3 regions of the Arthrobacter sp. NicSoilB11 genome follow, and region 2 is predicted to be linked to each of the others. Evidence: riboswitches for the same ligand, from Rfam matches in the RefSeq annotation. Region 2 holds a riboswitch; each other region holds the start of a gene.
The links. A riboswitch is a leader RNA that binds a small molecule or an ion and turns the genes downstream of it on or off. The one in region 2 is predicted to bind S-adenosylmethionine.
Positions count from the first base shown of each region.

Region 1: linked by a shared signal. The riboswitch ahead of LDO14_RS12870 (aminotransferase class V-fold PLP-dependent enzyme) and the one ahead of LDO14_RS07060 (homoserine O-acetyltransferase) in region 2 are both predicted to bind S-adenosylmethionine.
Region 3: linked by a shared signal. The riboswitch ahead of LDO14_RS18915 (DUF1737 domain-containing protein) and the one ahead of LDO14_RS07060 (homoserine O-acetyltransferase) in region 2 are both predicted to bind S-adenosylmethionine.

Region 1 covers NZ_AP024657.1:2,772,147-2,775,386, reverse strand. The annotation lists gene LDO14_RS12875 (class I SAM-dependent methyltransferase) at 1-347, opposite strand, end outside; gene LDO14_RS12870 (aminotransferase class V-fold PLP-dependent enzyme) at 450-1,868, opposite strand; SAM riboswitch class IV at 1,905-2,018, opposite strand; gene hisN (histidinol-phosphatase) at 2,171-2,983, opposite strand; gene rsgA (ribosome small subunit-dependent GTPase A) at 3,028-3,240, opposite strand, start outside.
Region 2 covers NZ_AP024657.1:1,523,060-1,526,299, reverse strand. The annotation lists gene LDO14_RS07065 (MFS transporter) at 1-28, opposite strand, end outside; gene LDO14_RS07060 (homoserine O-acetyltransferase) at 195-1,310, opposite strand; SAM riboswitch class IV at 1,323-1,438, opposite strand; gene LDO14_RS07055 (bifunctional o-acetylhomoserine/o-acetylserine sulfhydrylase) at 1,539-2,861, opposite strand; SAM riboswitch class IV at 2,905-3,019, opposite strand; gene LDO14_RS07050 (VOC family protein) at 3,238-3,240, shown strand, end outside.
Region 3 covers NZ_AP024657.1:4,054,004-4,057,243, forward strand. The annotation lists gene opgC (OpgC domain-containing protein) at 1-1,118, opposite strand, end outside; SAM riboswitch class IV at 1,344-1,459, shown strand; gene LDO14_RS18915 (DUF1737 domain-containing protein) at 1,473-1,748, shown strand; gene LDO14_RS18920 (rhodanese-like domain-containing protein) at 1,745-2,155, shown strand; gene LDO14_RS18925 (O-succinylhomoserine sulfhydrylase) at 2,156-3,240, shown strand, end outside.

The sequences.
Region 1 (3,240 bases), 1.2 Mb from region 2:
GCCTGGGCTACGGTGACGACGTCGAAGCTGGCGTCGGGCAGGCCTGTGGCCTCGGCAGTCCCCGGCATCGCCGTGGCAGCCGGGTAGTGTTCCGTAAGCTGGGCGAGCATGTCCGCCGAGGGGTCCACGGCCGTGACGTCCAGCCCCATGTCCAGCAGCAGCGCGGTGAATTTTCCGGTACCGGCACCCACGTCGAGGGCTTCATGGGCGTCGGCGGGCACCAGCCACCGGGCTGACTCCTCAGGGTAGCCGGGCCGGACGCGCTGGTAGTGCCTGCCGCCGTCCTGGAAGCTCTGGCCCAGTTCCCTGCGCCGCCCGTGATCAAGCTTGGGGCCACCCCGAACCACGCGTGGCCTCCTTCAGCTGACGTCCTGCGGTACCTTTCGAATTTACCGCATTCCCCTGGCACACGGTCAGCCGGCTGAAACAGGAGTGGCCGGTCTCCGGCGTCAGTCGTCGATGCAGGGCGCTGCGCCGGCTGTTCCAGGGGTGTTGGGCGCCCAGTGCGGGTAGGTGCGGGTGTCGTTGGCAGGGACCCAGCGGCCTGCGTCCACCACGTAGTCCCAGCCCAGCCCGTTGCTCCGGAGCGCCTGGATGCCGGCCAGCAGGCGCTCGGCATCTTCCAGGCGCGAACCGACGCCGAAGCTGGCGCGGAGGGAACCGGACGGCAGGCCCAGGCGCTTCAGCAGGGGGTGGGCGCAGAAGCGCCCGTCACGCAGGCCCACGCCATGCTCTGCCGAAAGGTACGCAGCCACCAGTCCTGCGTCGTAACCCTCGACGGAGAAGTTGACCACCCCGATGGTGTCCGTTTCGGGGTTGGTGTCCTTGAAGATCTGGTGAACCGTGACGCCGTCGATCCGCTGGAGTCCCTCCACCAGGAAGGAGCGGATGGCGGACTCGTGGGCGTGCCAGCGTTCCTGGTCCAGGCCGGCAATGACCTGGCTGGCGCGGGCCAGCGTGGCGGCCCCCAGGACGTTCGGCGAGCCCCCCTCATGGCGGGCCGGGCCGGTGGCCCAGCTGACGCCGTCGAGCCTGGCTTCCTTGACGGCGCCGCCCCCGGCGAGGTGCGGGACGCCGGCGTCCAGCCAGTCCGGGCGCCCCACCAGGACGCCGGCGCCGAAGGGCGCGTACAGCTTGTGGCCGGAGAAGGCGAGGTAGTCGACGTCATCCGCGCTGATGTCTATGCGGCGGTGCGGCGCGAGCTGGGCCGCATCCACCACGATCCGTGCGCCATGTTCGTGGGCCAGCGCGGCCAGCGCCCGGATGGGGAGGATTTCGCCGGTCACGTTGGAGGCCCCGGTGACCGCGACCAGGCTGACACCGCCCTGTCCAAGCTCGGCACGTACGGCCTCAAGGGTGCCGGTGATGGTGTCGGCGGCGACGATGCTGCGGTGCGGGACGCCCTGCCACGGCAGGAGATTGGCGTGGTGTTCGATGTCCAGGTACAGCACTTCGCCGTCGTGGCGGCCATCGGTCACGGGAAGGCAGCCGGCCAGCAGATTCAGCGAATCCGTCGTGTTGCGGGTGAAGATGACCGAATCATCCGGGCGGCCGCCCACGAAATCCCTGACGATGCTGCGCGCGTTCTCGTACACGGAGGTGCTGATCTGGGATGCGTATCCTGCCCCGCGGTGGACGCTGGCGTAGTAGGGGAGGATCTCATTCAGGTAAGCGGACACTACGGACAGTGCCGGGGCGGAGGCGCCGTAATCGAGGTTGGCGTACCGCACGTGGCCGCCTGAAATCAGGGGCGCCTGGATTTCGGCGCCGGTGACCGCAGCGAGCGGCCGGCCGGCTGCGGCGTGGCGTGCATGGGGGACGGCAGCTTCGGCAATGACGGGCTGGGGGGAGACGGTGGCAGTTGTCACAGAGACCTCACTTGGTACAGGACTCCGGCATAGTGGAATCCGCGCTTGCCGCATCCGCTCCGGACCGGCCTGGTCGTCACCCGGGGCACCCCACCGCGAATGGAGGGTTGCCGGCCAGCAAACCGGGGTTTTGCGCTGGCACTCGTGACCTGCATAAAAGCGTAGGACATGGGGCGGCCAGGACTGAAGCCGCGGCAATTGTTAAGGGCTTTGTTACGCGCCGCCGAATAAACGACGCCGGGCACCTGCCTTGGGAGGTGTCCGGCGTCGCATTATTCGTTCAAACGTGGAAAGCGCGTGAGTTACAGCAGATCGTCCAGGTACGGGTTCAATCGGTGCAGGACCTCCGAGTGCAGGATTGAGTTCGTGGCCAGGGCGTTCCCGCCGAACGGGCCGTCCTCGCCTTCCAGGGATGTGAACCGGCCGCCGGCCTCCACCACGATCGGCACCAGGGCAGCCATGTCATAGAGGTTCAGCTCGGGTTCGCAGGCGATGTCCACAGAGCCCTCGGCCACCATGCAATACGACCAGAAATCCCCGTAGGCCCGGGTCCGCCAGACATCCTCGGTAAGGCCGAGGAACTCGTCAAGGTTTCCGCGTTCCTTCCACCCGCCCAGGCTGGAGTAGGAGAGGGAGGCGTCGGAAAGCTTCGACACGTTGGACACGCGAAGGCGGGTGGCGGCGGCAAGGGACCTGCCCATGTACGCGCCCATGCCTTTCGCCGCCCACCAGCGCTTGCCCAGGGCCGGGGCGCTGACGACGCCCACCACCGGTTCGCCCTCATCCACGAGGGCGATCAGCGTGGCCCATACGGGAACGCCGCGGACAAAGTTCTTGGTTCCGTCAATGGGGTCGATGATCCAGCGCCGGGAACCGTGGCCGGTGCTGCCGAATTCCTCGCCCAGGACGGCGTCGCGGGGGCGTGAACGGGAGAGCTGGCCCCGGATGGCTTCCTCGGCGGCCTTGTCCGCGTCGGTGACCGGCGTCAGGTCCGGCTTGGTCTCAACGTGGAGGTCCAGGGCCTTGAAGCGGCTCATGGTCTGGTCATCCACGGAGTCGGCCAGGACATGGGCCAGGCGCAGGTCATCGTTGTAGCTCGAAGCGGGTTGGATCATGGTTCCAAACTACCGTCTGTGGACGGTTCTGCCGGGAGAACGCGTCAGTTGACGCTGCCGAGCTCCTTGGTTTCCTGTGCTTCCATCCTCGGGTCCGTGCCAAGCAGGCGCCGCAGCGAGGCCAGCCGGGCCGCGCCGGTGGGACCTGCGTGTCCGCCTGCCACCCAGTCGTCGAGGCCGCAGTTCACTGCGGTTGCGGTGTGCTTGCAGCCCCGTTCGCAGTTCTCGATGCCGGGGGAGAGGTCCGGGAAGGAGCG
Region 2 (3,240 bases):
GCCTTGCGGCGGAGCTTTCCGTACTCATGCGAACTCCTTCGGCGTCGTCGTCGACACCACGGGGACCAATCAATGGCGGCCGGGTGTGATGCACACCACGAACGCACCGGATTCGATTGAGTATGGTCTGCCTGCGGTGCAACCTCAACGCCGATTAGTGCAGAAGGCATCTGCAGGAATGCACATGCGGGGCGCTAGGCCAGGAAGCTGCTCCGGAGCTGGCTGCCCAGCTGCCCGATCTCTGTCAGGAACCCGTCGTGCCCGATCGGCGCCTGGATGACGTGCACGTCCACGTCCCCCGGCAGGGCCTGGGCCAGCTCACGGGACTGCGACGGGAAATACAGCCGGTCCGAATCCACGGCGGCCACGAAGAACCTGGCGGTGGACCTGGCCAGGGTTTCGGCCAGGGTTCCGCGGCCCCGGCAGATGTCATGGCTCATCAGCGCCTCGGTGAGGGCGATATAGCTGTTGGCGTCGAAGCGCTTCACGAGCTTGCTGCCCTGGTGGTCCAGGTAGCTTTCCACCTGGTAGCGGCCGCGGGCGGCCAGAGCCTCACCCTTCAGGGGCGACTCCGGCGCCTGGGGTTCCCGGCCGAAGCGGCCTTCCAGTTCAGCCGCGGACCGGTAGGTGATGTGGGCAATGCGCCGGGCAAGTGCCAGCCCGGCTTCCGGGCAGGGGCCGCCGTAGTAGTCGCCGCCGTTGAAGTGTGGGTCCTGCCGGATGGCCAGGGTCTGGGCCTGCGCGAAGGCGATCTGTTCCGCCGTGCTCGCGGCACCCACGGAGATGACGGCGCAGCGCTGCACCCTCTCCGGGTAGGTCACTGCCCATTCAAGGGCGCGGGCGCCGCCCATGGATCCGCCCAGGACAGCGAACCAGCTGCTGATGCCCAGCTGGTCAGCCAGCCGGGCCTCTGCCACCGTGCTGTCCCGCAGGGTGACCAGGGGGAAGCGGGAGCCCCAGGGGGCTCCGTCCGGGGCGGCCGACGACGGGCCCGTGGACCCGTAGCAGCCGCCCACGATGTTGACGGACACCACGAAGAACTTGTCCGTGTCCACGGGAGCGCCGGGACCGGCCAATTGTTCCCACCAGCCTTCTTCGTCCGTGTCGCCGCGGGTCACGTGGGTGCTGCCGGTCAGGGCGTGCTCGATCAGGATGGCGTTGCTGGCGTCGGCGTTGAGCGTGCCCCAGGTTTCGTAGGCCAGCGTGACGTCCGGGAGGTGCCCCCCGGCTTCGAGTTCCAGCCCTCCGATGGAGGCGTAGCGGACAATTCCGTGTTCGGGGATGGTGGTTCGGGCGACGGTAACCGTCATGGCAAGACCTCTTCTACGCGCTTGCCTGCCGTCGTCTGACCGGCAGGCCAGGTCCTCACCCGGGGCACCCCACCGCGGATGGAGGGTTGCCGGCCAGCAAGCCGGGGCTGTCACTGGCACTCATGACCTGGTTCGAGTGTACGAAACACCCCCCGCTCCAGGCCAAGAGTGTGACTGGTTGTGACTTCCCCGCTTGCCGGCCCTTCCGGCGTCAGCCCTGGCGCGCTTTTAGCTCTGGGCGTCTTTGGCAGCGCGGAAACCCGCTTCCAGGTCGGCCAGGATGTCGTCGATGTGCTCCAGGCCAACAGAGAGCCGGACCAGTCCCGGATTCACCCCGGCCACCGCTTGCTGCTCCGGCGAGAGCTGGCTGTGGGTGGTCGACGCCGGGTGGATGACCAGGGAGCGGACGTCGCCGATGTTGGCCACGTGGGAGTGCAGCTCCAGGGCGTCGACGAAGCGCTTGCCCGCCTCCGCTCCGCCGGCAAGGTTGAAGGCCACGACGGCGCCCGTTCCCTTGGGCCCGTACTTGCGGCCACGCTCGTACCAGGGGCTGGAGGGCAACCCGGCGTAGGCGACGGATTCGACGTCGTCCCGTCCTTCCAGCCAGCGCGCCACTTCAGTGGCGTTGGCAACGTGGCGTTCCACCCGCAGGCTCAGCGTCTCCAGGCCCTGGGAGATCAGGAAGGCGTTGAAGGGGGAAACCGCCGAGCCAAGGTCGCGCAGCAGCTGGACGCGGGCCTTGAGGATGTAGGAGAGGTTGGCACCCAGCGCACCGTCGGCGCCTAGGTCGCGGGCGTAGACCAGGCCGTTGTAGGTGGGGTCCGGGGTGTTGAAGCCGGGGAACCGTTCAGGGTCCTTGCCGAAGTCGAATTTGCCGGAGTCCACGATCACGCCGGCAATTGCGGAGCCGTGGCCGCCCAGGTATTTGGTGGCGGAGTGGATCACGATGTCCGCACCCCACTCCAGTGGGCGGATCAGGTAGGGCGTGGACAGGGTGTTGTCCACGATCAGTGGCACGCCTGCCTGGTGGGCCACCTCGGAGATGCCTTCGATGTCCAGGACGTCCTGGCGGGGATTGGACACCACTTCACCGAAAAAGAGCTTGGTGTTCGGCTGGACGGCGTCGCGCCACTGGTCCAGGTTGTCGGGATCCTGGACGAAGGTGACCGAGATGCCGAACTTCTTCAGGGTGTGGGCGAACAGGTTGTACGTTCCGCCATAAAGGCTGGGGCTCGCCACAATATGGTCCCCCGCCTCCGCAATGTTCAGCACCGCGAACGTCTCGGCGGCCTGGCCAGAGCTCAGCAGCAATGCGGCCAGGCCTCCCTCAAGGCTGGCGATCCGCTGTTCGACGGCATCCTGGGTGGGGTTGCCGATCCGGGTGTAGATGGGTGCAAGTTCGGCGAGGGCAAAGCGGTTGGCTGCGCTTTCGGCGCTGGGGAACACGAAGGACGTGGTCTGGTAAATGGGGAGCGCGCGGGCTCCTGTGGCACTGTCGGGCTCCTGGCCGGCATGGATCTGGCGGGTTTCGAAAGACCATCCGTTGGACATCTCAGTCTCCTATGACATGGGCCCGGAATGCGTGGGGCAGTACGGGCCGCGCTTGCTTCCGGCTCTTGCCGGACAGCCAGGTCCTCACCCGGGGCACCCCACCGCGGGTGGAGGGTTGCCGGCCAGCGAGCCGGGGCTTGGCGCTGGCGCTCATGACCTGCGCCCAGTCTAGGAACGGGGTAGTCGCCGTGGACAGCATTGTGACGAACAAGGTCGCCCTGCATGGCTTTCGAGCCGCCACAGGTGGGCCGCCCCGCACCCGGCCGGGGACGCCGCCGTCGTCCTTCTTGCCCATGTTCCCGGCCCTTTTCCCGGCCCTTTTCCAGTAAGGGTACCCTTAGCTGAGAGCCGGATCACAAAGTGCCAAGATGTTGCCATG
Region 3 (3,240 bases), 1.9 Mb from region 2:
GATGCCTTCAGCCTGTCCAGGGCCGCTTTGGCGATGCCCGCCTGTCCCGTGAGCAGCCAGCTGATGCTCGCCACGCCGGTATCCCTGGTGCTGGTGCGCTCGTCCCAGACAACGGCGGCCGTCCCGGCAAAAGCTGGGGAAGTGGCAGTTCCCACCACCTGGTCCCACCAGCCCGCCTTGATGTCCGCCTCCTGCGCGCCGCCGGACGCGGGGCTGTAGAAAGCAGAGGTCTGGAGGAGGAACGGCTTGTTGCGCCCCTCGGAATAGGTGCCGTAGAAGTTTTCGCCGCCGGAGGCCGTCAGCATGTCCTGGAGCTCGCCGGCCCTCGGCTGGGAGTTGACGGCGGGGCCGCCGGCCGTGTCGTCGTGATAGGCGGCCAGCCCCGCCCAGTCCACTGCGTCGTCGCCCGGGTAGTAAGGGGCGTAGGCGCTGTCGCTTGAGTTCCAGGCCCCGTCGCCGTTCGTGTCCAGGAGGGAAAAGCCTTCGGTTCCGGGCTGCGGGGCATCCCGGTTGCGGTCAAAGGGGTAGTCCTTGCCCAGGTAAGGCGCCCACACCAAGGTGGCCCGGCCGCCGTCGTACTTCTTGAACGCTGCCGCCACAGCCCTGAAGGCCTGCCGGTACGCGGCGGGCTGCTGGCCCCAGGCCACCCAGCTTGCATTCATGTCCGGGGCGAACCGGATCAGCAGCTGCCCCTTGAACCCGGACGTAAGGTCGCGCACCTGCGCTGCGAATGCTTCCGCTTCCGCGGTGCCGAGCTGGTCCAGGGGCACTGACGGCTTCACCGTGAGCAGGGCGTGGGCGCCTAGGGACGCGGCCTGCTGAAGGAAGCCGTCAAGGTCGTTCCGTTCCGCATCGCGGTAGGGGATGGTGATGTCGTGGCCGAAGACGGCCGGACTGGCACCAAGCCGGCCGCTGAAACCTGCGGCGGTGTCCTCGCCCCACTCGAGCACCGCGCCCAGCCAGGGCTTTCCCTTTTCCGGCGCAACGTCCGCCGCATGCGCCGGCGCAGCCGCCAGCAGGGCCAGGAGGCTGACGAGGGCCGCGGCCAGGAACGCCCCGATGGACGGCCGGCGGGTCCCCCGGATGGCGGCCTGGTGGCGCGATGTGTTTGCCCGCATGCTGACAGGACCCCCGGTGCTCATTGCTGTGACGACGGGGCGGCGCCCCGGTAAGAACTTTATCGGCCCTGCGGCCCCGGGCGGCACGTGGCCGGCCGCCCACCTGCGGCGATGTCCGCCGTCGCGCTTTCCTTCAACCCCGCGCCTCCCTTCAGCGCTGCTCAATTACGGAACATGACGACGGCGGCGGTGCGGCTTGGCGCGGCAGATGTTACGTTTTTGGGGAGTAATGAGTACCGGTGTGAAGCCCTGACTGGCCGGTCGGCAACCCTCCCTTTCGCGGCGGGGTGCCTCAGGTGAATACTCGGCATATCGACCGATTCGAGCTGCAAGCGTGAAAGAAGGAGATCCGTCGTGTCTGACGCACCTGCCCCTGACGAAAAATTGTCCTACCGCCTGATCACCGGCCCGGATGACCGTTCATTCTGCGAGCGGATCTCCACGGCCCTGGCCGACGGCTATGTGCTGCACGGCAGCCCGGCAGCCACCTTCAACGGCACCAGCGTGATCGTGGCGCAGGCAGTGGTCCTTCCGGCGGCAATCGCCTCGGCCGATGCCGCGGTTGCCACCGCAGTGGATGAACTGGACGCCGAATTTGAAGGCGAGTTCGACGGCGAGGGCCACGCATGAGCTACGCGGGAGACCTCACGCCCCAGGAAGCATGGGAGAAGCTGGAACAGGGCGCCATCCTGGTGGACGTCCGCACCGAGGGCGAATGGGCCCACATCGGCATTCCGGACACCAAGGCCACGGACAACGACCCCCTCTTCATCCAGTGGACCTTCCCCGGCGGCATCCCCAACCCCGACTTCATCAACGACCTCAGCCAGCAGGCGCCCGAGGACCGTTCAACCGAACTGGTGTTCCTGTGCCGCTCCGGCCAGCGGTCCATCGCGGCAGCCATCGCGGCCACCCGGGCCGGCTTCACCTCCTACAACGTGCTGGAGGGCTTTGAAGGCGAGCCGGACCGCTATGGCGAACGCACCGTCAACGGCTGGAAAAACCGCGGCCTTCCCACCAACCTCGGAAAGAACTAAGTGACCTTCAACCAAGACGCCCCCGGCTGGAACCCCGACACCCAGGCTGTCCGTGGCGGGCTGGACCGCACCAACTTCCAGGAAACGTCCGAGGCCATCTTCCTGAACTCCGGCTTCGTCTACGAATCCGCGGCAGCAGCTGAACGCGCCTTCACCGGCGAGGACGAACGCTTTGTCTACTCCCGCTACGGAAACCCGTCCGTGGCCACCTTCCAGGAGCGGCTCCGGCTGCTGGAAGGCACCGAAGCCTGCTTCGCGACGGCGTCGGGCATGTCCGCGGTGTTCACCGCGCTTGGTGCCCTGCTGGCTGCCGGCGACCGGGTGGTGGCCGCCCGGTCGCTGTTCGGTTCGTGCTTCGTGATTTTGAACGAGATCCTTCCCCGGTGGGGCGTGGAGACCGTCTTCGTGGACGGGCCGGACCTGGACCAGTGGCGCGAGGCCCTCTCCAAGCCCACCACCGCCGTCTTCTTCGAATCCCCGTCCAACCCGATGCAGGAGATCGTGGACATCGCCGCGGTCAGCGAACTTGCGCATGCCGCCGGCGCCAAGGTGGTGGCGGACAACGTCTTCGCCACTCCCCTGCTGCAGCGCTGCGGTGACCTGGGCGCCGACGTCATCGTCTACTCCGGCACCAAGCACATCGACGGCCAGGGCAGGGTCATGGGCGGCGCCATCCTGGGCACCAAGGAGTTCATCGACGGTCCCGTAAAACAGCTCATGCGCCACACCGGGCCTGCACTCTCGGCGTTCAACGCCTGGGTCCTGACCAAGGGCCTGGAGACCATGAGCCTGCGCGTGAACCATTCCTCCGCCACGGCGCTCCGGCTCGCAGAGTGGCTGGAAGAACAGCCCGCCGTGAGCTGGGTGAAGTACCCGTTGCTCAAGTCCCACCCGCAGTACGACCTGGCGGCACGGCAGATGAGCGCCGGCGGTACGGTCCTCACGCTTGAGCTGGCTCCCTCCGGCGGGCGCTCCGGCAAGGAAGCGGCCTTCGCACTGCTGGACGGGCTGCGCATCATCGACATCTCCAACAACCTTGGTGATTCGAAGTCCCTGATCACGCACCCCGCCACCACCACGCACCG